One region of the Spongiibacter sp. C9W genome, then DNA from elsewhere that is predicted to be linked to it. Evidence: riboswitches for the same ligand, from Rfam matches in the RefSeq annotation. Region 1 holds a riboswitch; each other region holds the start of a gene.
What was found. A riboswitch is a leader RNA that binds a small molecule or an ion and turns the genes downstream of it on or off. The one in region 1 is predicted to bind cobalamin.
Positions count from the first base shown of each region.

Region 2: linked by a shared signal. The riboswitch ahead of AC2Q8J_RS06840 (cobaltochelatase subunit CobN) and the one ahead of AC2Q8J_RS14165 (TonB-dependent receptor domain-containing protein) in region 1 are both predicted to bind cobalamin.
Region 3: linked by a shared signal. The riboswitch ahead of AC2Q8J_RS13125 (TonB-dependent receptor) and the one ahead of AC2Q8J_RS14165 (TonB-dependent receptor domain-containing protein) in region 1 are both predicted to bind cobalamin.

Region 1 is NZ_CM170672.1:2,969,925-2,979,927, reverse strand. It holds gene AC2Q8J_RS14175 (2-dehydropantoate 2-reductase) at 1-56, shown strand, start outside; gene AC2Q8J_RS14170 (DUF3108 domain-containing protein) at 349-2,016, shown strand; cobalamin riboswitch at 2,257-2,408, shown strand; gene AC2Q8J_RS14165 (TonB-dependent receptor domain-containing protein) at 2,500-4,374, shown strand; gene cobO (cob(I)yrinic acid a,c-diamide adenosyltransferase) at 4,410-5,012, shown strand; gene AC2Q8J_RS14155 (cobalamin-binding protein) at 5,012-5,890, shown strand; gene AC2Q8J_RS14150 (FecCD family ABC transporter permease) at 5,877-6,866, shown strand; gene AC2Q8J_RS14145 (ABC transporter ATP-binding protein) at 6,866-7,663, shown strand; gene bluB (5,6-dimethylbenzimidazole synthase) at 7,653-8,315, shown strand; gene AC2Q8J_RS14135 (cobyric acid synthase) at 8,308-9,780, shown strand; gene AC2Q8J_RS14130 (metallophosphoesterase) at 9,757-10,003, opposite strand, start outside.
Region 2 is NZ_CM170672.1:1,431,609-1,441,611, forward strand. It holds gene mltF (membrane-bound lytic murein transglycosylase MltF) at 1-1,341, shown strand, start outside; gene AC2Q8J_RS06825 (hypothetical protein) at 1,493-1,771, shown strand; gene AC2Q8J_RS06830 (DUF2149 domain-containing protein) at 1,788-2,093, opposite strand; gene AC2Q8J_RS06835 (MotA/TolQ/ExbB proton channel family protein) at 2,098-2,541, opposite strand; gene AC2Q8J_RS06840 (cobaltochelatase subunit CobN) at 2,564-7,009, opposite strand; cobalamin riboswitch at 7,194-7,421, opposite strand; gene AC2Q8J_RS06845 (TetR/AcrR family transcriptional regulator) at 7,518-8,123, opposite strand; gene AC2Q8J_RS06850 (aromatic ring-hydroxylating oxygenase subunit alpha) at 8,250-9,395, shown strand; gene AC2Q8J_RS06855 (redoxin domain-containing protein) at 9,488-10,003, opposite strand, start outside.
Region 3 is NZ_CM170672.1:2,763,294-2,773,296, reverse strand. It holds gene AC2Q8J_RS13145 (NAD(P)-dependent oxidoreductase) at 1-596, opposite strand, end outside; gene AC2Q8J_RS13140 (hypothetical protein) at 624-1,376, opposite strand; gene AC2Q8J_RS13135 (peptidylprolyl isomerase) at 1,458-1,736, shown strand; gene AC2Q8J_RS13130 (PepSY domain-containing protein) at 1,742-3,211, opposite strand; gene AC2Q8J_RS13125 (TonB-dependent receptor) at 3,223-5,310, opposite strand; cobalamin riboswitch at 5,421-5,576, opposite strand; gene AC2Q8J_RS13120 (hypothetical protein) at 5,607-6,146, opposite strand; gene AC2Q8J_RS13115 (transporter) at 6,233-7,276, opposite strand; gene AC2Q8J_RS13110 (ATP-binding protein) at 7,419-8,678, shown strand; gene AC2Q8J_RS13105 (response regulator transcription factor) at 8,690-9,229, shown strand; gene AC2Q8J_RS13100 (choice-of-anchor I family protein) at 9,301-10,003, opposite strand, start outside.

The DNA.
Region 1 (10,003 bases):
CTACTCCCGTGAATCTCAGCCTATTGCGCGGGATCAAAGCACTTTCCGTCGAGTAGTTTTATAGCAAGAAAGGTCATTCTATCCTCCAGCGCTCACTGCACACTTCATCGAAAAGACTGCGACTCGGGAAAAGCTAATCGATACCACCAAAACGCATGAAACGGCGAGGCAAAACCTACCAACAACAAAACCGCCATTAGAAGATAACGAGCGAGCTCAAAGTGAATTGGCGAAAGAAACTACTACTAGTCTGCTGATAAATTGCGTGATAGCTTAGCCCGAGCGCGATCAGCAGGATTAGCTGTAAGGCGCGCAGAATCAAAACATATCCAAGGATGGGATGTAGCAATGAAAAAACTCAAAGGAATTGTCTCGCTTTGCATGGCAAGTGCTATGCTCGTTGCGTGTAATAGCAGCGACGATAAAAATACCGAAAAAAATGAGCCGCTAGTAATAGCACCTTCTCTCGGAATAATGAACGGTGTCAACGTCAGTGTATATCGCCGAGATGGGACAACAATCATCACATCTGGCACCCTTGATGAGTCAGGCCAAATAACGCTCTCTATTCCCGCAAGCCTTAATAGCAAAGCAAAAATTGTGGTTGTAGAGGGCAATGTAGATGCAACATATTTTGACGAGGCTCTGGCAACGACCGTGCCATTTCCAGCAGGGCAAAAAATGCACGCACTTGTCCCAGCTGGGTTAAGCAAGACAACCGTAACGCCGCTTACCGAAATTGCCTTCAGACTAGCAGAAGTCCATCAACTGCTGCCATTAGCGCCGTCAGTAGCAAAACAGCTAAACGATATCGTTAAAAACAGCCTAGCCCCCCAACTTGAGGGTATTCTCTCATTGCCCGAACTAGCGGGCTCAGCGTCAGCAAATAGCTTTAATGATGATAACGCAGGCCGATATGCGCTGATACTCGCCGCGTTAGCAGAGCTGGCAAATAGCTCGGGGGCACCGGCTCTCGACGCTTTGAATGCATTAGCGAAAGACGCCGCCGACGGCATAATTGATGCGGCGAACAATGGCATTGCAATTAACGCTCCATACGTAAACTTTTTGAATGAAATGAGCTCAGCACTTGATACCGCCGCGCAAAAATGGGGCTACTCAGGTGACGCACAAGTACTAGCGCCTGCCAGCACCACACTTGATGCTTCCAATATTGGAAATAATGGTGGCAATGGCGGGAACGACGGAAACGACGGAAACGACGGGAACGACGGGAACGACGGGAACGACGGGAACGACGGGAACGACGGGAACGACGGGAACGACGGGAACGACGGGAACGACGGGAACGACGGGAACGACGGGAACGACGGGAACGACGGGAACGACGGGAACGACGGGAACGACGGTAGCAGCGGTAGTGCATTAGCCTGCTTTGACGCATCTCTGCAAGCAGTTGGCACTACAGTGAAACAGGTGATCTTGTCGAGCTCGCCTGAAGGCGATATCCGAACGACTGCCGATACTGAGCTTCTCAAAAACACCACCTACAATGGTAATAATGCTGTTGAAGCCAAGTCAGACGTTGTAGCGGACGCCAGTCAAGACTTTGCCGACTCTGAATCGACAACTTACACCTACACAAAGCTTGCCGATGGCAATAAAACTCTTCGCACATTTGGAACAATCACTGAAACTAACGTCCCTGGGTTTGGAAAGACCACTGTCACCACTGTAATAGAGCCCTACATGGAAAAACGCTTCGATCTTACGGTTAATCAAAGTTATACCCAGACTTACACCGTTAACGTTGAGTCAGATATTCCTGGTGCACCCTCAACATCCACAGAAGTTACTGATAAAACGACCTACCTCGGACGGGAAACTATCACTGTACCCGCTGGAACCTTTCACGCCTGCAAAATGCGTACAACAAGCAGTGGCGACGAAACCACTACTTGGTTCGCGCCAGGGAACGGGATAATGGTCAAACAAACTTCCGGGGACCAAGAAGACGTTCTTGAAAGCGCTTCAATTAATGGCAATCCGATATAAAGCTTAAGGCTCTTTGGGGCACCCCAGATCACCGCATGCCCCAAACGCACCTCGTGGACGACCCCGTCGTCCACACCCTTCCATTCATTAAACGAACTATCTGCTGAGTGCAAACGGTTAGCTTATGCAACACCAAATTGGTATGAAGGCTTAAGGCACCTAAACATCTCATACAAACTTTGGCACAGAACAAGCTGCACCGATGTGTACAATTTGACAACGCCTTCGCGCCCGAATAGAGTTGCGCCGCCTGTGTTAGGTGCCCAAAGACATTAGTTTGAGGGTTAAACGGGAAGTTCGGTGAGTCGACCACTCGACAAGACCGACGCTGCCCCCGCAACGGTAATCACCTTTGGTGAGAGCCCGGAACCGGCCTAATCAGTTATCACCCGATGTAGCGGAGGGCTTCATCAGCGGTCATATACTTGTATATCACCACTATCCCTCCCTCATTGCTTCCTATTTTTAGCTTTGAGGTAAGTCATGAAAAACCGTCCACTTGTTGTGAACACTGCTCTGCTTGCAGCCTTATCCAGCCCGCTGTTTACCAGCGCCGGTGAAATAGAAACTACCGTCGTTACCGCCACACGCACTGAGCAAAGCATTGCCGAAGTACTGGCGCCCGTCACGGTATTCGAGCGTGCCGATATCGAACGTATCGCACCCCTAGACCTGCAGGAATTGCTGTCTCGCGCTGCTGGCATTAGCTTCGTGCGCAACGGTGGCCGCGGCGCCGCCACCAGCTTGTTTGTTCGCGGCAACCAAAGCAACCATACGCTGCTGTTGGTTGACGGCGTGCGGGTAGGCTCAGCAACACTGGGCAGCCCCTCGCTCACTAACTTGCCCCCGGAGCTGATCGAGCGCGTAGAAATTGTTCGCGGGCCTCGCTCAGCCTTGTATGGTTCCGAGGCGATTGGCGGTGTCATTAACATCATCACCAAGAAGTACCACGACACCGATGGCGTGAAACCCTTTGTACAACTTAGCGCGGGCACCCAGGGCACTGTTAAAACGGTTGCTGCTGTGAACGGCGGAAACGCCGACACTCAGTTCAGCCTAAGCGGCTTGTACGAGGAGACCGACGGCGTCGACAACACCACAAGCAAGGCGCTGCGCCACGGCGATGACGACGGTTTTGAGCAGCAGGCTATCAATTTCAGCGTGTCACATCGCTTTAACGCACGCGCCAACGTTCACGCGCTGTACCAGCACAGCGATAGCGAGAGCGAATACGACACCAACTGCTACGCACCGTTTCCCAATAACTTTGGCTGCGAGCCCTACACAGACAGCACGGTTACCGTCGCGGGTTTGCGCGGTGAATTTCAGCTAAGCGACAACTGGGCACTGAAGCTCACCGCGGGCCAATCTACCGATGAAAGCCAAACGCGCTATCGCTATCGCGACCCCGCGTTGGTTGCCGCGAATCTTCGCGGCGATGTATTCGAAACCACTCGCAAGCAATTCACCGCCCAGAATGACTGGCAGCTCGGTAAACACCACGTACTCACCCTGGGTGGCGAGCATATTAATGACGAGGTCGATAGCACGCTGAGCTACGGCAAAGACGAACGCGAGAACAATGCAGGCTTTGCGCAATGGCAAGCCGACTATGGCCGCATCGACTACGCACTGGGCTGGCGCCATGACAGCAACGAGCAATTTGGCTCCAGCGACACCCGCAACGCCGCCGCCGGATTGGACTTACCCATGGGCATGAAATTGATCGCCTCCTACGGCGAGGGCTTCAACGCCCCCACTTTTAACGACCTCTACTACCCCGGCTACGGCAACCCCAACCTCGAGCCTGAAAGCTCAAAAAACCGGGAGCTGGAGTTGCGCGGCAAACACGCCTGGGGGCAGTGGAGCGTTAACTATTTCATCAACGACGTGGATAAGCTCATCCAATACAACCCCGCCACCTTCGGGCCGGACCAAATTGAATCAGCGCGCATCGAGGGCCTGGAGCTAAGCTTGGCAACCGTAGTAAGACAGTGGCATATCGAAGCCAATGCAACGCTCCTGGATACCGAAGACAAAAATTCAGGCAAGGAATTGCGCCGCCGCGCCGACAGCCAGGTTAACATCGATGTTGACCGCCAATGGCAGCAATGGGGAGTCAATGCCAGTGTTCGCTTGACCAGTGACCGCTACGAAAACACCAGCAATACCGACGAATTGCCGGGCTACGGCCTGGTCGATGCCGGTGTTTCCTACCAGATCAATGACAGCCTCAAGTTGCAACTGCTGGTAAAGAACCTGTTTGACAAAGACTACGTTAGCGCCAGACACTTCAGCCTCGGCAACTATGAGTCAATTGGGCGTGAAGCGCTGCTAAGCGTGACCTACGCCCCCTAAGGCGAAAGCTTAGACAGCGATGGAGCTCCGTCACAATGAATGAAGAAGAAAAGCGCCACCAACAGCGCATGCAGAAGAAGAAGGCACTGATCGACGCCAAGGTCGCGAAAGCTACCGAAGAGCGCGGCGTGCTTATCGTCTTAAGCGGGCCGGGCAAGGGGAAATCCAGCTCGGGTTTTGGCACGGTGATTCGCTGTATTGGTCACGGCTACAAGGCCGCGGTGGTGCAGTTCATCAAGGGGACCTGGGACTGCGGTGAGAGAAACTTCTTGCAACAGCGCTGTCCCGAGGTACCTTTCATTGTGATGGGCTCCGGTTTTACCTGGGAAACACAAAGCCGGGAACGCGATCGCGAAGCCGCTCAGCAAGCCTGGCAGCAAACGAAAACACTGTTGAACGATGCCTCATTACACTTAGTGCTGCTCGACGAACTGACCTACATATTGAAGTACGGATACATCGACGCCGAAGAAGTCTACGAAGCGCTGCGCAACCGCCCTCGGGAGCAGAGCGTGATTATTACTGGCCGTGGTGCGCCGCCAGCCCTCAAAGAACTGGCCGACACCGTATCGATGATCGATGATAAAAAACACGCCTTTCGCGCGGGCATTAAGGCGAGAAAAGGCGTGGAGTATTGATGCGCCGCCTGCTTGTCGTACTCAGCCTACTGCTCGCGCATATAGCCAGTGCCAGCAGCGAGCGCTGCGTTGACGATGACCGCAACGTAAAGGTTTGCCTGGATGCTCCGGCTGCGCGCATTATCGCCCTGTCACCCGGTGCGACGGAGCTGCTCTATGCCGCAGGCGCGGGCGATAAATTAATCGCTGCCGTCAGCTTTAGTGACTACCCTGATGAAGCGAAAGCCCTGCCGAGAGTGGGCAGCTACAACCGTTTTGACCTCGAAGCGATTCTCAGCTTAAAACCGGACCTGCTAATCGGCTGGCACAGTGGCAACCCGACAGAGCAACTGGCGCAACTCGAAGCACTGGAGCTTAAGGTGTATTACAGCGAGCTGCGCGGCTTTGACGATGTTAGTCGCACCCTACGCCGTTTTGGCGAGCTGGCCGGCAGCGAGCCCTCAGCAAATGCCGCCGCCGAGCATTTTGACCAAGGCATATCCGCCTTACGCAAGCAGTACCAGAACGCTGAGAGCGTTCGCGTTTTTCAGCAAATTTGGGTTAACCCCTTAATGACGGTTAACGACCAACACCTCATTAGCGAAGCGACACGCCTGTGCGGCGGCATAAACGTCTTTGGCAACCTGCCGCGCTTGGCTGCTCGCATCGACCACGAGGCCGTATTAGCCGCCAACCCCGAAGCCATTATCGCCGGCGGCATGGGAGAAGAAAATCGCAGCTGGCTGGACGACTGGCGCCCCTACTCAGGCCTGCTGGCCGTGCAGAGAGATAACCTGTTCTTTATTCCACCCTCTACTCTGCAACGGCCAACACCAAGACTCCTCAGCGGCACCCGTATGCTGTGCCAGCACCTGGACACCGCACGTGGCCGCCGCTAGCTATCACACCCCGCGCCTGCTACCCGCACTCGCCCTGCTCAGCCTCGGCGCGCTGTTGGCCGTTGCGCTTAGTGTAAGCACTGGGAGTGTCGCCATTAGCACCGCGGAGCTGTGGGCGGTGCTGCAAGGAGAGGGAGACCCCCTACACCACACCTTGATATTCGACCTGCGATTACCGCGCAGCCTCGCTGCCTTTGCCACCGGCGGGCTACTGGCCGCGGCGGGCGCACTTATGCAAGTGCTGCTGCGCAACCCGCTGGCGGACCCCTATGTGCTCGGCCTTTCCGGTGGCGCGGCGGTGGGCGCCCTGAGCGCCATGCTACTTGGTCTGGGCAGTGCGGCGGTTTCAGGCTCGGCATTCATCGGCGCCATTGTATCGGCGATCACGGTATTCGGCTTAGCCCACGGCACCGGCAGCTGGACACCCACACGCTTACTGCTTACCGGTGTGGTTATTGCGGCGGGATGGGGAGCCGTGGTCACCTTTATGCTTGCCATTGCCCCCACCGAAAGCCTGCCCGGCATGCTGTTCTGGCTGATGGGTGATCTCGCCTATGCTCGCAGCCCGTGGCCAGCACTGACGACTCTACTCGCTCTGTCTCTGCTTCTGCTGCCACTCGGGCGCAGCCTCAATGCAATGGCCCGCGGCCCGCTGCAAGCAGCGGCGCTGGGCGTTGCCGTTAAGCCCATGGAGTGGAGTATTTATATTGCCGCCAGCCTACTCACCGCTTTGGCGGTCACCACCGCCGGCAGCATCGGCTTTGTTGGCTTGGTCGTGCCACATATGCTGCGGCTGATATTGGGGAATGACCAGCGGCTGATTCTCCCCGCCTGCGCCTTGGCAGGCGGTGCACTGCTCACCTTGGCAGATACGCTGGCCAGAACCATCATCGCACCGGAGCAATTGCCCGTTGGCGTTATCACCGCCCTGCTCGGCGTTCCCACCTTCTTGCTACTGTTATACCGGAGCCGATAGTGAGCGAGGTCTTGTTACAAGCCGCCCAGCTTTGCATTGATGTGCCGGGTCGCAGCGATGGCAGCGAGCTTAACTTTGCGATTCAGCGCGGCGAAGTTTGGGGCGTTCTCGGCCCCAACGGCGCGGGTAAAACCACCCTACTCCATACCCTGGCCGGACTGCGCAAACCTCGTAAAGGTACGGTATATCTCGCAGGTTCGGCCATTCAACGGCTGCGCCGGCGGCAAATCGCCCAGCAAATGGCGGTTGTCTTTCAGGAGCGCTCGGACAGCTTCCCGGCAACGGTGATGGAATCGGTGATGATCGGCCGCCATCCCTTCTTAAGCGCCTGGGATATGGAGTCTGCCGAGGACCTTGAGATCGCTCGCGCCGCACTTGCGCGAATGGAGTTAAGTGGCATGGAGCAGCGCCTGGTGAGCAGCCTTTCCGGCGGCGAAAAACAGCGCCTGGCCATTGCCACCGCCATGACTCAGCAAGCGGATATTTGGCTGGCCGACGAGCCCGGCAATCACTTGGACCTTCACCACCAAGTTGCGGTCATGTCGATGATGCGCGAACAGGCCGCACAGGGAAATGCCGTTCTGCTTTGCCTGCACGACATCAACCTGGCAGCACGTTACTGCGACCAACTCCTTCTGCTCTACCCCGACGGCAATGCCTGCTGGGGAGACGCCTCGATCATGCTACAAGCCCCCGCCCTGGAAAAACTGTATCGGCAACCGCTTACCGTACTCGAAGACCAAGGCCAGCGCGTTTTTATTCCCCGCACTCAGCGACATACCGGCAATGAAAACTGACTTTAGCCGCGACGATATCGACGCCATCTATCGCGTGATTGCCGCGCGGCGGGATATGCGTCACTTCACCGGTGGCGAGATTGACGACACCACACTGACACGCCTGCTAAGCGCCGCACACCAAGCGCCCAGCGTCGGCTACATGCAACCCTGGCGATTTATCCGCATCCGCAAGCCCCGGCTCCGGGAGCAACTCTATGACCTGGTGCAGCAGGAGATCACTGCCTCAGCCGAGGCGCTGGAAGAACGCGGTAGTGAGTTTTTACAGCTAAAGGTAGAAGGTATACGCGAGTGCGCCGAACTCATTGTGGTGGCACTGTGCGACCAGCGAGAGCGCTACCTGTTCGGCCGCCGCACGCTGCCGGAAATGGACCTGGCGTCCGCCGCCTGCGCCATACAAAACCTTTGGCTGGCTGCACGCGCCGAAAACTTAGGGATGGGCTGGGTATCGCTATTTGAGCCAGAACCCTTGAAGGCACTGCTAAAAATGCCGGACGGTAGCCACCCCATTGCCCTGCTGTGTCTGGGACCCGTAGAGGAATTTTACGACCGCCCAATGCTGGAGACGGCGCAGTGGGATCAACGCCGCCCCCTCCACACACTCATTATGGAGGATGGCTGGCAAATCGAGAACGAGGCAGACGATGACTAATACGCTAATGGTTCAGGGCACCACCTCCGATGCCGGCAAAAGCGTTCTCGTCGCCGCACTGTGTCGCGCCCTGCATCGCCGCGGCTTACATGTCGCGCCGTTCAAGCCACAGAATATGGCGCTTAACAGCGCCGTCACCCCCGATGGCAAGGAAATCGGCCGCGCCCAGGCCGTGCAGGCGCGGGCTTGCGGACTAGCCCCCCACAGCGATATGAACCCGGTTCTGCTTAAACCCAATAGTGACACCGGCGCACAAGTGATAATTCATGGGCAGGCCCTGCGCAATATGGAGGCGCAGGACTACCACGGCTATAAAGCGACTGCGCGAAAGGCGGTATTGGCGTCCCACCAGCGCCTTTCTCAACAATACGACTGGGTTGTGGTGGAGGGCGCCGGCAGCCCCGCTGAAATCAATCTTCGCGCGAACGATATTGCCAACATGGGGTTTGCAGAAGCGGTTGACTGCCCGGTGATCCTTATTGCAGATATCGATCGCGGTGGCGTTTTCGCGCATTTGGTGGGCACGCTGGAGTTGTTGTCAGAAAGTGAACAAGCCCGGGTTGTTGGGTTCGTCATCAACCGTTTTCGCGGCGATATTGCCCTGCTGCAATCCGGATTGGACTGGTTGGAAGCGCGCACCGGCAAGCCCGTATTAGGTGTACTGCCCTATTTGCACGACCTGCACCTGGAAGCCGAGGATGCCATTGATACCCGGCAAATTCGCGAGGATATCAGTTTGCGGGTGGCGGTACCGGTATTGCCCCGCACCAGTAATCACACCGACTTCGACGCCCTTCGCCTGCACCCCAATGTTGACCTTTGCTTCGTACGCAAGGGCGAGGCACTGCCGCCTTGCGACTTGCTCATCCTGCCCGGCAGCAAAAGCGTGCGCGCTGACTTACAGCAGCTGCGCGACAATGGCTGGGCCGATCAGCTCAAACGTCATTTGCGTTACGGTGGCAAAGTATTGGGGATTTGCGGCGGCTTTCAAATGCTGGGCAGTGAACTGCACGACCCGCTGGGTATTGAAGGCCCGGCCGGTAGCAGTGAGGGCTTAGGCCTGCTTGATATCACCACCACACTGGCCAGCGAGAAAACCCTGCGCCAAGTCAGCGGACACTGCTATCTAAACGGCAAAGCGACCTCAATCCGCGGTTATGAAATTCACGCTGGGGTCAGTGAGGGCGCTGGCCTCGAGCGCCATTTTGCCGATTTGGGAAGTCACCTTGATGGCGCCGTTAGCGACGACGGACAAGTGCTGGGCAGCTATATCCACGGCTTGTTCGACGATGACAACGCTCGGCAACAGCTGCTCACCTGGGCTGGTGCCACCGAGCAGGCTGCCTACAATTACGACGCGGTCATAGAAACGAATCTAGACCGCATTGCCGACAGCGTGGAGCAGCACATCGATCTCGATAAACTGCTCCATACCTGCTCACTAGAATTCAGACAGTCCCGCTAAGGCATCAAACAGCGGCCGCAACAGCAGCTGATCCAGGGCGCCGATCAGCGGATCCAACTGAGACAACAGCAAATTATCAATATGGAAGCCCAATTCTCGGGTGACTGCCAGCAAAGCGCTGCTCAGGAAGGCCGGCCCCAAACCGATGGCCTGAGTCACTTCAGCCGGCGCAAACTGCTCAATGGGGATCACACCCACGAGAATATTATTCAGCAGATCTTCC
Region 2 (10,003 bases), 1.5 Mb from region 1:
GCCCTTGCGTGCCTCGGCTTAATCGCCTGTAGTCACGACGGCACGTCGACCACCACTAGCGAGCCCCGAACACTCAGTGACATTAAAACCTCGGGGGAGCTGCGGGTACTGATGCGCAATGCGCCTACGATTTACTACCTGGACAAAAATAGCCACGCCGCTGGGCCGGAATATCAGATGGCGGAGGCGTTTGCGGAACACCTCGGGGTAAAACTGGTGGTTGTGCTTGAGGAAACCATTACCGATACCCTGAATACCCTAAAAGCGGGAAAAGCCGATATAGCGGCGTCGGGACTCACGGTCACCGACCAACGGGAAGCCCAGTTCCTGTTCTCAAAGCAGATAGAGCGTGTTACCGAGCAACTGGTATGCCGTCGCGGCGGGAACGTGGCGAAATCGCTAGATCAACTTCATAAGGTCTCGCTGGAAGTGGTTGCTGGCAGCAGCTACGAAGAGACTTTGCAAACCCTAAAGCTTAGCAACCCTCAATTGAGTTGGAAAAGTAATACCCAAACCGGCACCGAAACCTTATTACAAAAAGTGTGGGACAGTAAAATTGACTGTACGATTGCCGATTCCAATATCGTCGAGGTGAATCGCCGCTTTATGCCGGAGCTGGTTGTTATGCTCGATGTGAGCCAACCCAAGTCACAGGCGTGGATGCTGCCCAAAGGCAGTTCGTCACTCAAATCTGCAGTGAACACCTGGCTGAACAGCAACACCGGCAAGGCCACTGCCCAGTTAGTCCACGACCGTTATTACAGCTATATAGAGCAGTTCGACTTTGTCGATATACGCACGCTAGTCAAACGCATTGAAGATCGCCTGCCCAAGTATGAGTCGATCTTTGCGAATGCCGCCAAACAACACAACCTCGACGAAACCCTTATCGCCGCGCAAGCCTATCAAGAATCTCATTGGGACGCTCATGCCAAGAGCCCCACTGGCGTGCGTGGCATTATGATGCTGACGCAAAACACCGCAAAGTCATTGGGTGTTAAAGATCGCCTGAACCCTAAAGAGGCCATTCCCGCTGGCGCGCTATACCTGCACAAGATGCGAGAGCGCTTTGACGACACTATCCCAGAGCCAGATCGCACGTATATGGCATTGGCTGCTTACAATATCGGTCGTGCTCATATGCATGATGCGCAAACCCTGGCTCGCAAATTAGGCAAGGACCCTGCGCGATGGTCAGATATGAAGGAAGTACTGCCATTGCTATCGGATAAGCGCTATTACAAAGACTTAAAATATGGCTATGCACGGGGCCTGGAACCTGTGCGCTATGTACAACGGATAAGGAACTACGAAGACATTATCAAAGGGTATGATGAGTAGGATGCGAAGCCACAGCGTCTCGCAGCAATAGAGCAACATGCTCTACAGCGGCCTTTCAGGGTGAGGTCGATGCAAACTCACGCCTACGTGCACGTTTAGTCCGCCTTTATTTGCTAGCATAGGCGTATTCTTGGGTTTGAGGCGGGCACGCGTGAAATCACTATTACAGAAAATTTTCTGGCCAATTCTTAGGGTTTTTGAAACAGAAGAAGAGCTCGCCAACTATAAGCCCTCTCATCGGGTGATTTTAAATATTGTAGGGTCACTGTTTGTATTGTTATCGCTGGGGTCCGCAGCAGCGGCACTCAACAGTGACCAACTTGGCGCGCTCGTTCCCGTCGTCGTGTTTTTCTGTATCGGCTTTGTTTCGCTGCTTGTCGGCGCTTTGGGCTCGGACAACGCAGTGGCCAAGATCTGGGGCAATAAATAAGCGTTTGCAGGCCGCCTCACTCGCCGATCAGAATCAGCTTTCCGGTTTCCGGGTCGCGATATACAGTGCCCAGAGATTCGTAGCCGCTGCCGTCTTGCAGCTGTGACTGCATACTGTCCGGCGCCTGGGGCAGCTCTTCACCCAGTGATAAATCCCGCTGCTGGCGTGTGCTGTCAAAGTGCTGCTGTAGCTCGGGGCTATAGGCCACCAGCGCGGCGATAAGGCCGCAGGCAAATACCAGAATTATGTCCACCAGGTTCGCCATGGGCCCCAGTGGGTCGTCGTCGTGCTCAAAGAAGTGACTGCGCCGCCAATCATCCATTGTGCTATTCCCCTGCGTCTGTCGACGGCGTTAGTGCCAGCAGCGCTCGGTCGTACCAGCGGCGGCGCAAGCGGCCAAGTACAAAGCCGATCATGCCCGCCAACAAACCGATAACCGTGGTATCAAAGGCCGTGATCATCGCCGTGGTGAGCACCTGCAAGTCGCCCTCACCCAACGCGGCCAGCCCTGGCCCCAATGGAATCAGTGTGCCCATGAGGCCGAGCATGGGCGAGAGTCGCGTAACAAAATCTGCTCTCTCGATGCGCCGTCGTCCCGTTGCCAGTAGCGCGGCGCGGCTCATGCGTGCAATGCCGCCAAAGCGCTCACCCAGCGCCAGGCCACACTCAAACACTGCCACTGCCAGCATCATCAACAGCGCCCACACCACAGGCTCTAACAGCAGGCCAGATAACGTATGTAAAACATCCAGCGATAAACTCGAAAACATAGCGATCTTCCTTTTCTAACGGTTACGCATTAGCGCGCAAACCGCGGCGAATACCCGCACCAAATATCACGACGACAATTGCCAGCAGCCAATACCATGTTGGCGACATGGCACTGCGCGCCGGCTCACTCTGTTCAGCGCCGCCCTTCTCTGCCGACGACTCCTTGGCACGCTGGTCCGGCGCTAGCTCGCTAGGTGCCACTTGCACTTCACGAATGGTGCTGGGCTGAGCAGCCGGTTGCTCAGCCGCCGTGCGGCTGCGCGCCAACACGGCCTCAAGCTCCGCAGCGCGCTCGACGCTGAGCTGGGCTTTTACTAGCTCATACATTGGGTGATTGGCATGGGTGTGGCCGCTGCCAGGGTTGCCGTGCTCAATAATATTGCTGGCAAACTGCTGGGCGAGCTGGGCGGTGATTTGCTCACCGGCCTGCCAGAAGCCTTTGTCGATGGCCACCAACATCACCGCCAAAATATTGGTTTGCACATAGCGTTTATCACCTTCGCTCAGGAAGATATCCAGCCCGAGGTCGCGGCTGTCGTCGATGTAAACGTCTTTTAGTTCGTTCCACACCGCGTCGCTGATTAACTCCGGGCTGGTGACTTCCCAGCCCCAGAGGTACTCGACGAATTCACTGCCCATGGTGCGCGCACCGGCGTAACCCTCTTCCATTAAGGGTTTGATCCATTGAGGATTGAAGAAGCGACCGCGCAACTCGGTGGCGAGCGTTTTCTGTAGGCTATCCATGCGCAGCGCATCGCTGCGGGCATGATTGATCACAGCGCTTTCCGGCTGGCGGCCGGTGACGGTTTCCACGGCCAAATTAAAACCGCCGAGGTAGTCGAAGGCGTCGTTATTGTCGATCAAACCGTAGAGGTTACTGGCGCGCCCGAGAAAGGTTTTGGATACACCCGCCAGCTGGTCGCGAAACACTTGCTGCGCCGCCTCGCCCTGTAAACCCACGCCGAAGGCATGCCCCATACGCTTAAGGTAGACCTCGCCCAGTTCTTTCCGGTCTTTCCAGGCACCTGAACGCTCAACCAGTCGGTTAATACCTGCGCCGTAACCGCCCGGCGCAATACCAAAGACGCGCAGGCTGGCTTGCCGCCCCACTTCACTGGCATGCATCCCCGGCTGCGCGGCGAGCATCGCGCGCGCCTCTGCCACCCAGTTAGTCGCCACTTGGTTTTTCTCCAGCGGCTCGCGACCACCGGCGGCGGTGTCTTCGATCAGCGCCAGCGCGGCGTTGAGGGCGGGCCGTAAATTCGGGTATCGCTCTGCGATGGTGTCGCGGCTGGCATCCAGCGCCATTAACACGGCGCGATCAAGCAAGGCCATATGTCGCCCGTATAAATCGCGAAACAGCCCAGAGGCGGTAAACAACACGTCCATACGCCGGGCCTGATCCTCGCCCAGTTCGATGCGCTCCAGCCCTTTTACAATGCCGCGACTGTTCCACACCGGTCGCATACCCAGCAGTTTGAGGCCAAAGGCCACCATCGCCCCCTCGTCTCGCACCGCATCCGAAGCCCAAAGAATCACGCCCTGTTTATTGGCAGGACCCGCTTCGCCGTATTTGGCGGCAACGCGCTGGGCTTTTTCACGCAGCAGAACCTCGTCGCCTTGCTCACCGCGAAGCACCTGATCAGCCAGCTGGCGCCCAACCTGATAGCCGAGCTTGCTGGGAATAAGACTGCCGTCCAGGGCGTGAAAGTTGCGCCCGGTGGGCAAGGCCTCGGGGGTTCGAATCGGGTCGTTGCCTTTACCGGGGGCAACAAAGCGCCCATTCAAGCCATTGAGTAGCGCGGTCATCTCGGCTTTGGGAGAACGCGTCAGGTCTCGCCGCCACACCGCTTTTTCAGCCTTAGTCGCGCCGCTGTCGGCCATCGAAGCCAACATGGTATCAACGCCGGTCGTGCTCCAATCGCGACCCAATACATGCAGGCCCAGCGGCATAAAGTCTTCCTGAACATGGGTCAGGTAGTGGCCGACTTCGTGGAGAAAGAGCTCTTCATCAATCTCTTCAAAACCGATACCTCGCACTTTTAGCTCTTCGTCCATAGACGCTTCCAGCTCATCGCGCAGACCATATTCATCGATTTTCGCCCTGAGCTGCGCCAGCGCGCCGCTGCGGATGAACGGGTCACTCGCGGCCTCGGCGCTCTCCACTAACTGCCGCACTTCCAATAGCTCATCGTAAAGCTCAGTAACTGCCAGAGGCGGTGTTAAGTGATCCACCATCACCGCTAAGCCACGGCGTTTGGCTTGAATCCCTTCGCCAACACCATCGACGATGTAGGGATACACCCCCGGCAAATCACCCGCGATAATGCTCGGGTAGTCGTCTTCCCCCAGGCCCACACCCCGGCGCGGCAAAAACTCGTAGGTGGAATGACGACCCACATGCACCAGCGCATCGGCGCCAAAGTCATCCTGCAAGTAGCGATAGAACGCTAGGTACTGATGCGGCGGCGGAAAACTCAAATTGGCGTGCAACAGCTCTTCGTTCAGTTCCCAGCCCCGCGGTGGCTGCGGGCCGACGAAGACATTGCCAAAGCGAACGCCAGGCACCAGCAAACGCTCGTCCCAGACCATCACCTTACCGGGAGCGTCGCCCCAGCCGCGAATGCCTTCAATGCCCAGCGCAACCAGCGCTGCCACCCGCGCCTCGGCGGCCCGCCATGACGCCTGGCCACCACTGGCCACAGCATCAATTTGCGCCTGGTATTCGCTCTCTAGCTGCTCCAATAAATCCAGTGCCCGATTGCGGCTTTTTTGACGCACACCATCGAGGGCGTGGTGAAGATTCGTGACGGTATTGTGCATACTCTCGGTGAGTAGCGTTAAACGTTTCTGGCGCAGGCGAAAATCCTGAAGTGCGCTGAGCCGCTCAAGCTGACTCACCATACGCTGGTGTAACTCTCCCAGCGGGCCAGCCACCATTTCCTGCTGTACGACCTTGGGCAGCGTGGCAAACCACTTCCGGTAATCGTCTGCACTCAGGCTGGCGACCTTGCCAGACATCTCCGCCAATGCCTGGCGATCTTCAGGTAAATTCACGCCCCGTTCCTGCAGCAAACTCAGCAAGGCCTCGGTATTCTCCGGAAGCTTTCCGGTGTGATAGCCCGCAGACTGCAATGCCTGCAGCATTTCCAGCAAACTGTCGGGCACATTGAGATTATCTGCGCCGATATTGTGGCGACCGGGAGGGTGGTTGTAGTAGACAATGGCGATCCGTTTATCGACGTTGCGCTTGTTTTGCAGCGCCAACCAACGCTCTACCCGCCGCAGTTGCCGGGCCAACTCAGCGCCCACCACTTTGCTGCGACGCAGCTTGGCACCGGTGGCCGGGTCGATACCGGAGTCTGACGCCAGCGAGAGAATTTGCGCCTGTCCAATGCCCTGTAGTTCAGGCATGGCCAACCGGTAGTGCACTGAATCTGCGGGCAAACCCTGAGCGGAAAGCTGCCAGTCACTATAGCCCCAGTCCAGCACCCGCAGGCCTTTCAACACAGGCAGGTTAAGCGCTTGCAGTGCATCGAGAACCGCTTGGCGACCTTCACCGCCGCCGACGACAAAGTCCTGCAGAGAAATAATGACCGAGGGCGTCGCCGCACGCTTACCGGCCATTAGCGTTGCGATGGTATCTACAGCGTCGACGCTGGGCTCACCCCATGCCGCCAATAACGAGACGCACTGCCACTGCTGGTTTGCGCAAATAGCGCGATGCAACGCCCATTCACCGTTGAGGTCGCCGGTGTTGTGGTCGAGCACCCAAACAATGGGTTTATCGGCAGACAGTGATTTATCCAGCTCGTCACTCGTCAGCCAACGCTCCCCTTGTTTACCGTGTAAGGCCAAACGCAGCGGCGCCTGTTCGCGCAGTGGTGCGGCATCCCCATCATTCAGCAGCGCAATCAACGACTCGGCATTCACCGCCGAGCGGTGAATCCAATACGCCCGCGCCTGCAACCACGCGCTGTACTCAGGAAATTTTTGCTGACTGGCCGCCAGTGACTCAGCATCCAGCGCCAGGCCCTCGCTGCCCACAAACTGCTGACTAACGGCGCTGGAAAACGGCTGCCCATTGGCATCGCGCTGCAGCGCCATAAGCCGGTTGTCACTGTGCAATACAAAGCGGCGTTGACCGCGCGGATACGCCATTGCCAGCAGGCGTTCGACGGATTCGCCGAACACCCCGGCGAGAAGTAAGGAATGATGACTCAGCAGCAGCTGTTGTAAATCTGCGTCGTTCAGGCGCTCTACTTGGCTAACGGTGCGAATCGCTATATCCGCCTGCGGCTTCTTATCAAGATAGCGGTGAGCGCCCGCCACCAGCACCGAGGAAGAGCGGTCGGAGACGATCACCAGGCTCGCCTGCGCCGCCGAGCACAACACACTCGCTGTCAGTGCGAGAAGGAATACCAGTAACGCCTTAGTCCGGTGCCACTTATTAAAATGCTGATTCACCCGAAGTCCCTTCCTGTACGGCAGCCAAAGTAAGGCTGTGATACCGCGTGCAAATGGACATCTCGACAACTGGCATAACCAGCTATTGCGCTCGCATGCCCACCCGCATGTGATTGATAAAACGCGGTTGTCGAAAAGGGAGGAATTTAGAAGGGAAAACTGACCCTGCTACGTCGCCCACCGCAACTACGCACTGTGTTCAGGCCGGTCTCCGGGCTTACAGAAGTGGATCTCTCCAAATGTTTGACGCCTTCCCGTCGTGAGACAGTGGCCGTGCCAAACTACTTCTGATTACCGTTGCGGGGGCAGCACAGGGCTAGCATGCATGGCCAGAATCAGCACAGTATGCGCACCTGTTTCCCGTTTAACCCAAGTAAAACAACAATTGGGCACCTGGAACAGGGAGCGATCATACCGACTTAATTAACTCGGTCAAGACAAAGGCGCGGGCACTAAGTACCGGGTAGCAGACGCCAGGCGATATTTAATCGCGCGAAATTTGTGTGGGTCAGCCAATGGCTTGCGAGATCAATACTCTGAGTTTTTCCTCGTAGCCGCTGCGCAGTTCGCGATACATTTCCTCACCAAACATCTGGCTCAATGTCGGCTCGGAAACCAAAAAGTAATTCATCGCCCCGAGCAGCTGATACACGGTAATTAAGGCCTGAGCATCGGACGAAAAGGTGGACGGCGAGGCCTGCTTGGCCAACGCGATAAGCGACTCCAAAAATGGCCGCAAGTACCAGACATTGGCAGAGGTTGCGCGGTGTTTGTTGTCCAGGAGTTCGCGCATTAGCAGCTGCGTTTTGTGGGTCTGCCCTTCCAGCAGGCGGTAAAAGCGTATCAGCGTGTCTTCCAAGGCACTGCTACCCTCGCCGCTTGTGGCATCGCGCGCTGCCTCTAGTTCTGCCATCAACTGGTCAGAAATTCCTTTAAGCACTTCGCCATATAGCTTTTCCTTGCTGCCAAAGTGGTGAAGCAGGGCCTGCTTGGTATAGGGCAACTCGTCGGCAATGGCCGCAATGCTGGTGCCATAGAAACCGCGCTCGGCAAACAGACGTGTTGCCACCGACAAAAATTGCTGTCGCGTATCCGCTGCCTCACTCGTCACCATGCGCTCCTACTGTTTTTTTCAAACGGGCTGTTTGCCACACTTTATTGCCGCTTGACAGCTTACCATGTGGTAAGCATGGTTTCACTTACCACATGGTAAGTCGCGTAAATCGCAAGGGGTCGCAGCGTGAAACACACAACTGAAATCCATCGCATTAACGAGTTGCTGAAACTCAATGAAGAAAAGTCTGCCTTTCTTGACGCCAGCGTTAGCCATAACCCTGTTGAGCACTACTATTCGGCGTCGATTTTCGAGCGGGAACAGGCCGCCATTTTCCGGCAACTACCCCAGCCTCTGGTGCACAGCAGCGAGTTGAAAGAACCCGGCGCCTTTCTGCGCCGCACACTGGCCGGCTTACCTCTGCTGATCACCCGCGATGCCGATGGCCACGTGCATGTTTTCTTAAATGTTTGCCGCCACCGGGGCACGCGATTGGTAGATGAACAATCTGGCTGCAAACACCGCTTCACCTGCCCCTACCACGCCTGGACCTGGGACAACCGCGGCGAGCTCATTGGCGTACCCCATCAAAAGCTGGGCTTCCCCGATCTGGACCGCGCCCAACACGGCTTAAAACGACTTGGTTGCAGCGAGTTTGGTGGTTGGCTGTGGGTAAATCCGGCCGGCGAAGAAGCGCCGGATATCCCCGCCTTTTTGCAGGACTACGCCCCGGACTTTTCATGGTTTGGCGGCGAGTCACTGCAGCTTCTTCATGTAGAGGAGCAAACCCGTGAGGTGAATTGGAAGTTGTTGGTGGAGGGCGGCATAGAAGCCTATCACTTCCGCGTGGCCCACCGAAACACCATCGCGCCTTACTTCTTTGACAACTTATCGAGCTACGAAAGCAGCGGGCCGCACCTGCGCTCCATACTTGCCAAGCGCTCAATGGCCGACTTGCGCACGCAAGCTGAAGCTGACTGGCAGCTGCGCGACCATGCTCAGGTGGTCTACACCTTGTTCCCAACCACCCAGCTCCTGGTGCAGCCTGACCATATTGGATGGGTGCACTTTGAGCCACTCAGCGCGTCGTCTACGCGCATGCGGCTGTGTACACTGGTGCCGGCAAACCGCGTCGAAACGGACAAAGACCTAGCGCACTGGGCGAAAAATCATGCGATAACCGTGAAAACGCTCAGCGAGGATTTTGAAATTGGCGAGAGCATACAACAGGGGCTGCGCTCAGGCGCAAACGAAGCACTAAACTTCGGTCGGTTTGAAGGGGCACTGGCGGTATTCAACCAGCAAATCAATGATCGACTCTCGCCAGAATAGCGATAACACAGGGTTGCGATAAGAACGCAGTCCTTGCTGCCAAGGTGAGGTGAGCGCGCTCGCTCACCGCTTGTTCCGTTTGCCCAACCGTATCATTGATAGGCTCGCTTACCTCTTACCGGATAGTTGTTGTCCGGGTCTCGTATCCAGCGCAAACCGGAAACCAAGGTGCTTATCTCTGGGCGAACGAAGGGGTTATTTGAGATATCCACCACATGTAGCTGGCCCTCAGCATTGATAACGAATATACCGGGCTCCGCAAAGGGATGGTCGGTTTCCTGCGCTGATCGCGGGTCAGAAATATACAGGCCCAGGGCCTGCATTTGCTCGACAGACAAGCCAGTGTACAGGGGGAAGTTAACCTTGAGTTCGGCTTTGTGCGCTGCCAGCTGCTCAGGGCTATCGGCGGACACCGCGGCAATATCTACCCCACTATTTCTGAGCGTCTCTCTGACCTCCTCCAGACTGTTCAAGTACCGCGTACACAGAGGGCAATGCTTGCCGCGATAGACGACAATCATCATCCAGTCACACCCATTCTGTGGCGCAGTAATATCGCGAGTCGTTTGATCTTCGGCGGTAACGTGTATGCTCGGAAAAGGCATACC
Region 3 (10,003 bases), 210 kb from region 1:
GCGACCATAAAGCCAGCAAAATCCACCCGCCGCGTTTTATTGCTGGCCAAAATCGGGTCGCCGACGTGCTCGCTCCACACTGGCAACCCCTCGCTGGGGCCCTCCTCTAAGTCGGAACCACGCACTACCGTCCAGCGCCGGTCGCTGGCAAAAACCCGACGACAGGCTTCCACCTGGTCGTCCAGCTCAACCAGGCGCAGCATTTTTGCGATCGCACCCACCAGTTTCAGCAACAGCGTGAAGTGCCAGGGGTAGCGGTCGCGACCATCCATGGTGATGTGCCAGCCACAGGAAAATACCAAGCGCGCGGCGGGCTCAGCATAATCCAGCACCGCCTGCGCCGTACCAGAGGCATACTGCTGGACACCCCAGGGCACCAGCACAACTACGGCACCATCGCAGCCTTGAAGGGCGCGACGCAGCACTGCCCGGTCATTGGTTTTACCGGGAAATATCTCAATGCGGCCGGCAAATTCGTCCAGCTTTTTCACGCTCTCGGGGCGACACACAGCGGCGACCTCATCACCCGCCTCCAATAACTGCCGAACCATGTATTGCCCCAACTTGCCCGAAGCGCCCACCACACAAATTCGCATTTTTATCCCTCGCCTGTCAGCCTGAGCTCAGCCCTGCAAGCCCTCGCGGGCCATAAATTCTGCAACCCGTTGTCGCGCTTGCGCATCGCGATGTTCGTCGCCGCGCCGACTGTCCATTTGGTCAATATAATGCAGTAGCCCCACCTCGTTAAACGCGTACATCGGGGTATCGCTGCAAACATCGGCGGCCTGCTGCGCCGACAGCAGGCTGGTTCGCGCATGGTACAAGCGATTGTGGTGACTATTATCGAGTATCAATAAACCCGGCTGACGATTCAGCAGCAGACTACTGCCCTCTTCAAGACTGCGAGCCACCCACTGCTCGTGTAAGGCATCAACAGAAAGCTGTGGCTGCTGGCCCTGCAACTGGTAAAAGCGCTCAGCCATCGTATGGCCCATCACCCAGGTAGCGAAATAACGGCGCGGTGCAGCCAGCCAAAAGGCCGTCGGATACGGCGGTGTGTCCTGGTGGGGGCTCTGACAAAAGTCAGTGAGATAGGGATTGCTGCTGTATGCATGCTGCTGAGGCGCGCGTTGCGCCAGGGTGTAATTGGTGGGGTTCAGCGGCAAACCGGGGAATTCGATAATGCCCCATTCAAAAATTTCCTTGCGCAGCTGCTGCAAGAAGTCGTAGGCCGAGGCATTAAAAGGGTGGCAGCCGTGCAGCGCTTCAGGCACCGCTATGCGAAGCCCTAACAAACGGCCATCCAGGCGATAGCATCCCGTAGTAACCGTGCATTCTGCAGCGATGTCATCAAAGCTAAAGGCGGGGCGGGACATACACACTCGGAACTATTCGCGACCGTAGGCCCGCCACATTATAATCAGCCTCCCCTAATTACCAGCCCGGGAATGCCCGCAATGAACACAGCAATGGCGCGCCACATCCTTGTCGCGACGGAGGCCGAAGCCTTGGATATCAAACGCCGCCTTTCGAAAGGGCAGGCCTTTGATGTGCTGGCACGCAAGTATTCCACGTGCCCCTCAGCGAAGAAAGGCGGCGATCTCGGCGAAGTTCGCCGCCGACAAATGGTACCCAGCATCGACAAGGTGATTTTCAATAACGCCCTGCGCCAGACCCACGGCCCGATCAAGAGTAAGTTCGGCTATCACTTGGTGCAGGTGTATTTTCGCGGTTAAGAGCGTCACCTGCTGGGCCGCGCCTGAAGGCGTTTCGCCGCGATGATTATCGCGGTTATCGAAAAGCCAGCCCCCAAAACCATCATTGTAATCACCAACACATCCCAGAGCGGACGACGGTTCAACAGCGGCAAAAAGTCCCAGCTATGCAAGCCGTTGTATAGCCAGCGCCGCAATCGCTCGCGCTGAGTAAGCCTGCCACGCAGCTCACCCGTGAGCGGGTCAATGTGGAACCACGTTGCCTGTGGGTCGTCAAAACGCAGCCGCATCACCGGCAGTGGACGATAGCGCTGGTGATGGCTGTAGTAGTACACATCGTGCCCGGCCAGCACCTCAACCCAGTAGCCGTGGTCGGGCAGCAGCTGCGCTGCGGCATCGGCGATCTTCGCCGCCATCACCGGCTCACGCTGCCAGGACAGCGGCCGCAATAAGTCTGTATGGCGAGGGGAGCGCGAGCCAAGCAGGTAATATTCGCCGCCCAATCGTCGCCAATGTAATTCTCGGTATTCCCCGCTACGGAGAACCTGTTGAAGCGTGGGCAGTGACGCCACCTCGTCCGCGATTTCCCCTCCGCCGTAATAGCGCTGCGCCTGCCGTGAGTAGGGCTCACCTGACGAAAAAATTCCCCACGGGCTCATCGACATCAAACCGCTAAACATATAGGTGGCGAAGAATAATACGCAGATCAGCCCCATTACGTGGTGCCATTTCATCACCCCACGATAGGGGCTATAACGACGCCCCTTGTAGGGCTTGCGCAAACGCAGACGCCAAATGCCAACAACGGCCCCACTGGCAATAGACAGCAACCCCAATAGCGATAAAGCAATTACCAACTGCGCCCACAGTTCTGAGTGGCGACGCAGCGCCGCCGGATAGAGCCAATGCAGGTTGGCCCCCAGCCAATTCCAGCTGCGTTCAAAGCGCGTGGTATCTCGCAGCACCTGGCCCGTTTGCGACGACACATAAAGCTGAAGCCCATCCTCGGTGCCAAGGTCCACCCGAAAGAGCGGGCGATGCTCGCGCAAGCTCGACGATAAGCTCCACTGGTCGTAGTCGATACTCGCCACCGATACCACCCCAGCGTCACCGGCCGCCAGGCGACCACTGCGCCGGGCAAAGGCCTGCGCAAACCCGACGGCCTCCTCCGCAGAAATTGCGGCGACGGGCTCGGCCGTATCAGCGTAATACCGCTCTGTTCGGCCATCGCTGAAACCAACAACATAGGCAGCGCGATCGCCAATGGCGCGCAGGCTGAGCTGAGTAACGCCCGCCTCGCTCAACAACTGCCGCGGGGAAACGGCAACGGCAGAGGCCCGCAGCGGCGGCAAGCCCGCCAGTCGTTCCTCCTCGCTCAAGCCTGGATAGGGCACATACATCAGCACAATGCCGCTGATAAACCACATGGCAAACAGCACGCACATAGCCACACCCAGCCAGCGATGCCCCAGATATAAATACCGCTTTAGTTTCATCTCGCCGCGCCTCAGAAGCGATAATTCAAACTGAGGTCGGCAGCGCGCCCATCTGCCAGGATCCATTGATCACCATAGGGTGCCAACACATAGTCGCGGGTGTCCGACAGGTTTTTACCGCGCAAACTTATTTGCAGGGCATCACTGACCTGCCAGTGAAGGGCCGCGTCGACAACGCGGTAGGACGGCAATACCGAGGTGTTACTGTCATTAGCATAGCGCTCACCCACATAGCGCAGGCCCGCACCCAGCTGCCAGTGAGGATGCCACTGCCAACGCAGCCACAGGTTGGCGGTTTTCTCGGCGACATTGCGCGGGGTGTTCCCGGAAAGATCATCGCTGCCTTTCACGAACTCCTCGTAACGCGCCCGCGCCAATGCCAGATTAAAATCAAGGCTGACCGACTCGCTTACCTGTGTATACACCTCCCACTCGATACCTCGGGAAGATTGCTCACCAATTTGCCGCTGCACACCGCCGGGGTCAGCGCTCAACAGGTCGCGTTTGACGATATCGTATACCGCTAAACTGGTTTGCAAACGCCCCTGCCAGTACTGCTGTTTTATGCCGAGCTCTACTTGCTCACCCCTGGCCAGCTCTACGTCATCGTTCACCGATGTCAGTACCGATCCAATGGGGTCGAGTGCACGGCTGTATTGCGCATAGACAGAGGTTTCCTCTGACGGCTGGTAAACCGCACCAACACGCCAACTGCCGCCACTGGGCGACGAGGTACTGCGCGACGCGCTCTGGCCGTTGCGCTCGATCTCAAGTCGGTCGTAGCGCAAGCCCAACACGGCACTCCACTGTGGCGTGATTTGCAGATGATCGTCGAGAAACAAGGCGACTTGCTGTGTCTCACTGCTGAAGTCATCGCTGGTGGCACTCTGCACACCGTCGCGCCAACGGCCCGGCGCAGGCTGCTCCAGGTCGACGCTACTGCTGCCTTGGTAAGGGGAGTTGTTGCGGTGGCTGAAGTCGATATCGTTCACTTCCAGACCGATGTTGAATCGGTTGTCACGCCCCAGTAGGGGTTGCGCTAAGGTGACATCCGCGCGATAGCCCAACTGCTCCTGGTCGTGCAGTATTTCCAGATAGAAACTCCGGTCCACCTCACCAGAGGCCGAGTTGTAGGCGTAACTCTCAACATTGCGCCAGTGGCGATCGGCACGCATGTAGTAGAGTTCACTGCGGAGTACCGCCGCCTCGCTGATCTGCCAAGTGGCAGAGAGCCGCGGCCACAAATCCTGATAAGACACGAAGGCATCGCTAACATTGTAATTATTGCGGCGTGTCGACGGATGCACCCGACCATCGACCAGTGGCGTTCCCCAGTACGGCGCGGCATCAGTGTCGGCAATATCGACGGCAAGCTGCCACGACAACTGCGCCGTCTGCTGAAACAAGACACCAACCGCCAGCGCCTGTCGATGCTCATCGGCGCGGTCCACGTAACCATCGCTGCGGTGATCCACCGCATCAATGCGGTAGGCGAGCTGGTCGGATACCGCATCCCCCAGGCCCAGCGCAAAACGTCGCAAACCAAAACTGCCTGCACTGATATCAAGCTCATTCGGCGCCTTCTCGAAGGACGGCTTTTTCGGCACGTAATTCACCGTGGCGCCAATGGCGCCCACACCATTGATCACCGAACCAGGGCCACGCAGCACCTCAATGCGCGCCATTGTCCAAGTGTCGGCAGGGAAGCTGACCGTGCCACTGCCCACATACAAGCGCTTGCCATCATAGGTGCTAACCACCGAACTGTGCCCGGCAAACCCGCGAACGGACGTGGCACTGCCGCCATTTCCCGGCGAGGCATTGGCGGCGAAGCCCGCCGCCCGCGTTAGCGCAGACAAGCCCGAGAAGTCGCCCTTTTCAGCAATGTCTTCTCCGGTGATGACCGCCACGCTGGCGGGAGTTTCCATAACGGTTAAGCCCAGCCGAGACCCGGCCCGGTGTTGCTCATACAACGATAAGCCCGCCGACGTGTCGGCTTCGGCGGTCACCGCCATTTCTTCAAGTTGAAGATGCTCCGCAAAATTTGGCGCGCACCACACCAGCCCGCTGCACAGCAGCAAACATCGCGTATTGTTCATTGTGAAACCTCAAACGTAAGTTAAAAAACGCATGAGGGAGGGGACGAGGGAATTCGACAGCGAGCCGCAAGGGCCAGAAGAAGTCCAACGCATGAAGCCCTCCGCTTCATTGCTGTTAACGTCTAAAGGCCGGTATCGGGCTCTCATCGAAATGATCACCGTTGCGGGGGCAGCGTTGGATTCACCTTGGCGGTTTACCAAACTTCCCGTTTAACCTGCCAGACCGATTGCTCGTGTCGACAGGCACCTTCAGAACGCGGGGGAGCATACCACAGCTCGCCCGCTGCACAAGTTTGTCAGGCCAATAAGGCAAGAATCAGAAATAGCGCTGTGCCGGACAAGCTCAGCTGTATGGTGCGTGTTTTCAGCCCTTTTGAGGCAAAGCCCAAATACAAACCACTGAGCATAATCACGACCAGCGCCATCGAGAACGCAATTTCAAACTGCTTATACAACGTGGGGCCGTGCCCCTTGTGCAGCTCGATTAAAGCGGCAATCAAATCGGGCTTGGCAGCGACAATATGCAGGCCATCGTCGCGCTGTATCAGCTGGTAGAACTGACGGTTGGTCGGGCGAGTATCCAGGTTTTCGCCGCGGTGCTTCAAATACTGGAAGTTACTATTCAGGCCCTGCTCTTGGAGTAAGTCGCGCACCTGTTGCTCGAGGTCGGGGCTTTGGGTATCGATCTTTACCGGCACAACAGCTACGGTCTCTTTTTCGACACTGCCCTTTACACCCAACAGGTAGAGCCCACCTGAGAGCGCCATGATCACCACCATCGGCGCAAAGAACGCGGCTAAATACAGGTGAATATTGATAACTAGCTTTCTGGACATTACTGCACTCCCTTACAACCAAAAATGGCATGCCAGAATAGCATGCCATTGATGTCGGAGTTTGACGCAGCTCTATGACAGGCGCATTAAAATGCGTATTGCCAGCCCGCGGTTAGCGTCGAGTCCAGTTCCATTTGCGGACCGTCCAAGTGCTGGTAAACCGGCTCGCCATATTCCAGCGCCAGCCGGTGCCCCTTCGCAGCCCCTTTCAGGAACAGGTAATTGAGGCCCAATGAGAGCTCGCTGCGCTCGCCGCCCTGCGCATCGGGGTCCGCCGTTGGCACCATCATCGGATTCAGATCGTCTCGCGCACCGTCGATATTTCCCCAGGCGCTGTGAGTTACGCGCAGCGAAGCGCTCAACGCCGGAGAGAAGCTGTGCGCCAACCACGCACTTACTTGGGCGCGATTGCCAAGACGGTAGTCGTTGTCGTTGTAGTCACTGCGAATGGTCAACGCCAGCTGGGCGCCCCAGCTCAGTGACGCCTCCTGACCACTGTAGGTCACACCCGGCAGCAGGTCGACGCTGCCACTACCCAGTTGCATGCGGTAGGGCAGCTTGGCATTTTTCATTGCTGGCGTGTCATCGCGCTCGTCAATGCTACCAGTTGGCAAGCTAAGCCCGAGGTTGGCGTGCACTCGATGGGCATTATCGGCAGAGGTATACAGTGTGACCAGCGCCGAGGCCTTCACGTCGCCCCAACCACTGCTCTCTGTCGTAAAGCTACCACCCATGCGCGTTTGGTGATCCATTTCGTTACTCAGGTAGGGCAGCATAAACATCAGCGTAACGTCATCGCTGGGTGCATACATGGCACCAAACATATGCATTTCCATATCCATGCTTAGCGGCGCAACCATATAGGGGCCGGGGTTCATCATCGTGCCGGTAATCTCTCGGGCAGAGAGCGAGTCACCACCGCCGAGATTGCCTTCCATCTCCATCGCCATATAGCGGTAGGAGAACATCCACTCACCCGCTTTGTGAGTGTGGTCGCCCATTACCCCAATGGGGCCGTGGGCGGCCGCGCCCATCGACGCCACCTGCACAATGTCGTCGTGCGCAAATACAGGGGTTGAGCTTAAAACCGCAGCCGACAGCAGCGCCGTGCAAAGAGTAGAGCGGGACATAGAAATTGCCTGTTGTTATGACTAAGCCTAAAGTGGGCTACATGGTAGCAAAATCGCCGCCACCCTCTCTGCGACAAAATGTCGCAGTCATTCGCCTACATGGCGACAAGCGCTATACTCGCCTCTTTATCTGGAGCGGCCTGTGAATTCAGACATCGCCAATATGCGCCGACTCTGCGCGATTCGTAGCGTTGTTATCGCCGGGCAATTCGGTGCCTTGCAGTTCGCCAAATACCAGCTGGGCTGGCTCCTCCCCTACGTAACACTCGAGCTGCTGCTTGGCGTCATCGCTATTTTTGCCGCCTTTTGCTGGTGGCGCAGCTATCAGCGCTGGCCCGTTACCGACTTAGAATTTTTCGTTCAGCTGTGCATTGATGTCGCCGGCTTTACCGCCGTTCTGTACCTCTCCGGTGGCAGTAGCAACCCCTTTATCTCTTACCTGTTAGTGCCCCTGTGCATATCAGCCACAACACTGCCGCTGCGCTACACCTGGGGCCTGGTGATCGTATCGCTGCTGGCATATGGGCTACTGCTGTTTTACTTCATCCCGCTGGCGCCCCTTTCGCCCCACGCTCAGCATATGCACAACGCCCCGGCCATCAATATGCATATGGTCGGCATGTGGATGAACTTCGTGGTCAGCGCCCTGCTTATCAGCTACTTCGTATCCGCCATGGCGTCCAGCCTGCGCCAAAAAGAAAACGAGCTCGCCCAGGTGCGTGAACGCCAGCTACAAGACGAACAACTGCTCGCCGTCGCCACACTCGCGGCCGGTACGGCGCACGAACTCGGCACGCCGCTAGCCACAATTAAGGTAATTAGCGAAGACTTGCTGGACGAAATAGACGACAACTATGCCGACGATGTGGAGGCACTTAGCGAGCAAGTCGACCACTGCAAACAGATTCTCGATAAGTTGGTGAGCACCGCTCGCGACCTGAGTACCCAGCAAGCAGAAGCCACAGCAGTGGTTAGCTATATCGACGGCGTTATCGACCGCTGGCAGCTTATGCGCCCCGCCTGCGCTGTCGCCGTGTCCATTGCCGACGACTGCAAGAGCCTGTCCATCAACTTGGACGGCACCGTCTCGCAGAGTATTCTCAACCTGTTAAACAATGCCGCCGACGCCAGCCCCGACGATGTTGCGCTGGCGGTTCATCGCGACGACATTCATTTATACATAACGATTTGTGACCGCGGCCCAGGCCTGCCGGGCGCGGAGGGGCGTATTCACCGCGCCTATGTCAGCACCAAAGGAAAGGGCCTCGGGCTGGGCCTATTGCTCAGCCACGCCACGGCCGAACGCTACGGCGGCCAGCTACAGTGGCAGCGCCGCCCGGAAGGCGGCAGTCGCCTGGAGCTAAGCCTGCCGCTGGCCGCGATTACTCAGCGAAGCTATTGAGGGGATACGCCATGACCGCTAAACGCTTTTTAGTCATTGATGATGACGACGCCTTTTGCACCGCCTTGCAACGTTCGCTAACGCGCAAGGGCTATGAGGTAAAGCTGGCGAATAATCTCGATGAGGCCCGCGAATGCTGTCAGCAGTACGTTCCGAATTATGCGGTGGTGGACCTGAAAATTGACCAGGAGTCGGGTCTGAACATTATTCCCTATTTGCGCAACCGCTTCCCCGACATACGCATGCTGATGCTGACCGGCTATTCCAGCATCGCGACCGCAGTGGATGCCATAAAACTGGGTGCAGATAATTATTTGCAGAAGCCCGCTGGCACCGCCGCGATTCTCGCCGCGCTGGAGGAGAGCTCAAAGCCTGAGCCGGGGCAAGCCCTTCCCCCCAGTAACGCACCGTCGCTGGAGCGCATGACCTGGGAGCATATTCAACAGGCTCTGAAGGATAACGATGGCAATATTTCTGCCACGGCGCGGCAGCTGGGAATGCACCGGCGCACCTTGCAGCGAAAACTACAGAAGCGGCCGGTTAAGTCTTAAAAGCGGCTATATAAGTCAGCAACCCCGGGCAACACCCGGGGCAGAGATGCAAGGCCCGGCAGGGCCCAAAATTAATCGCTAACGCTGTTTCCGGCATCGAGTTCGAAGATGCGTACATTGCCGCTCACCTCGTTGCCGACAACAATGTAACCCACGCCCTCTTTCAGGAAGCCGGTCAGCCCTTCTGGACCCACATCGCCCGTTTCGTTTTGCAGGTCAGCCGCAAAATTGCGATTGTTCACATACTGCACAAACTGCACGCCGTAGGGCGAGGTCACGTCGTACACCGCAATGCCGCCGGTGCGCTCCAAACCAATAAAGGCATAGACACGCCCCAGGCTGGCGATCAGCGTCAAGCCTTCAGGCTCGGCGCCTTTGTCGTCGCTGCGGGTGTCGCGGTCGTTGGCATTATTGCCCAGCAGAGCGTGGGTCACGCGCAGCAAATCCGCGCCGGAGTCGAAGACTAAGTTGCCCTCTTCATCCCAGATCGCAAAGGACCGAGCACCGAAGGCACTGATTTCTTCAATGTCGTTGTCAGCATCGGTGTTACCCGCCTCGCTGCTCACCTTCAAGCGGCCAAGTTGGTTGTCGTCAGCGGCTGCATTTGCACTGGGGTTTGCCGGGTCGATATCCGGGCCACTCACACCATCGAGGTCACTGGCGCGCAGCTCCTCGGAAAAACCGCTGTAATCGCGGGCATCACCTTCGTTGGCGGTAACAAAGAAATTCTTACCTGCAAACTGATAGGCCGCGATCGCATCCGGCTGGTACATA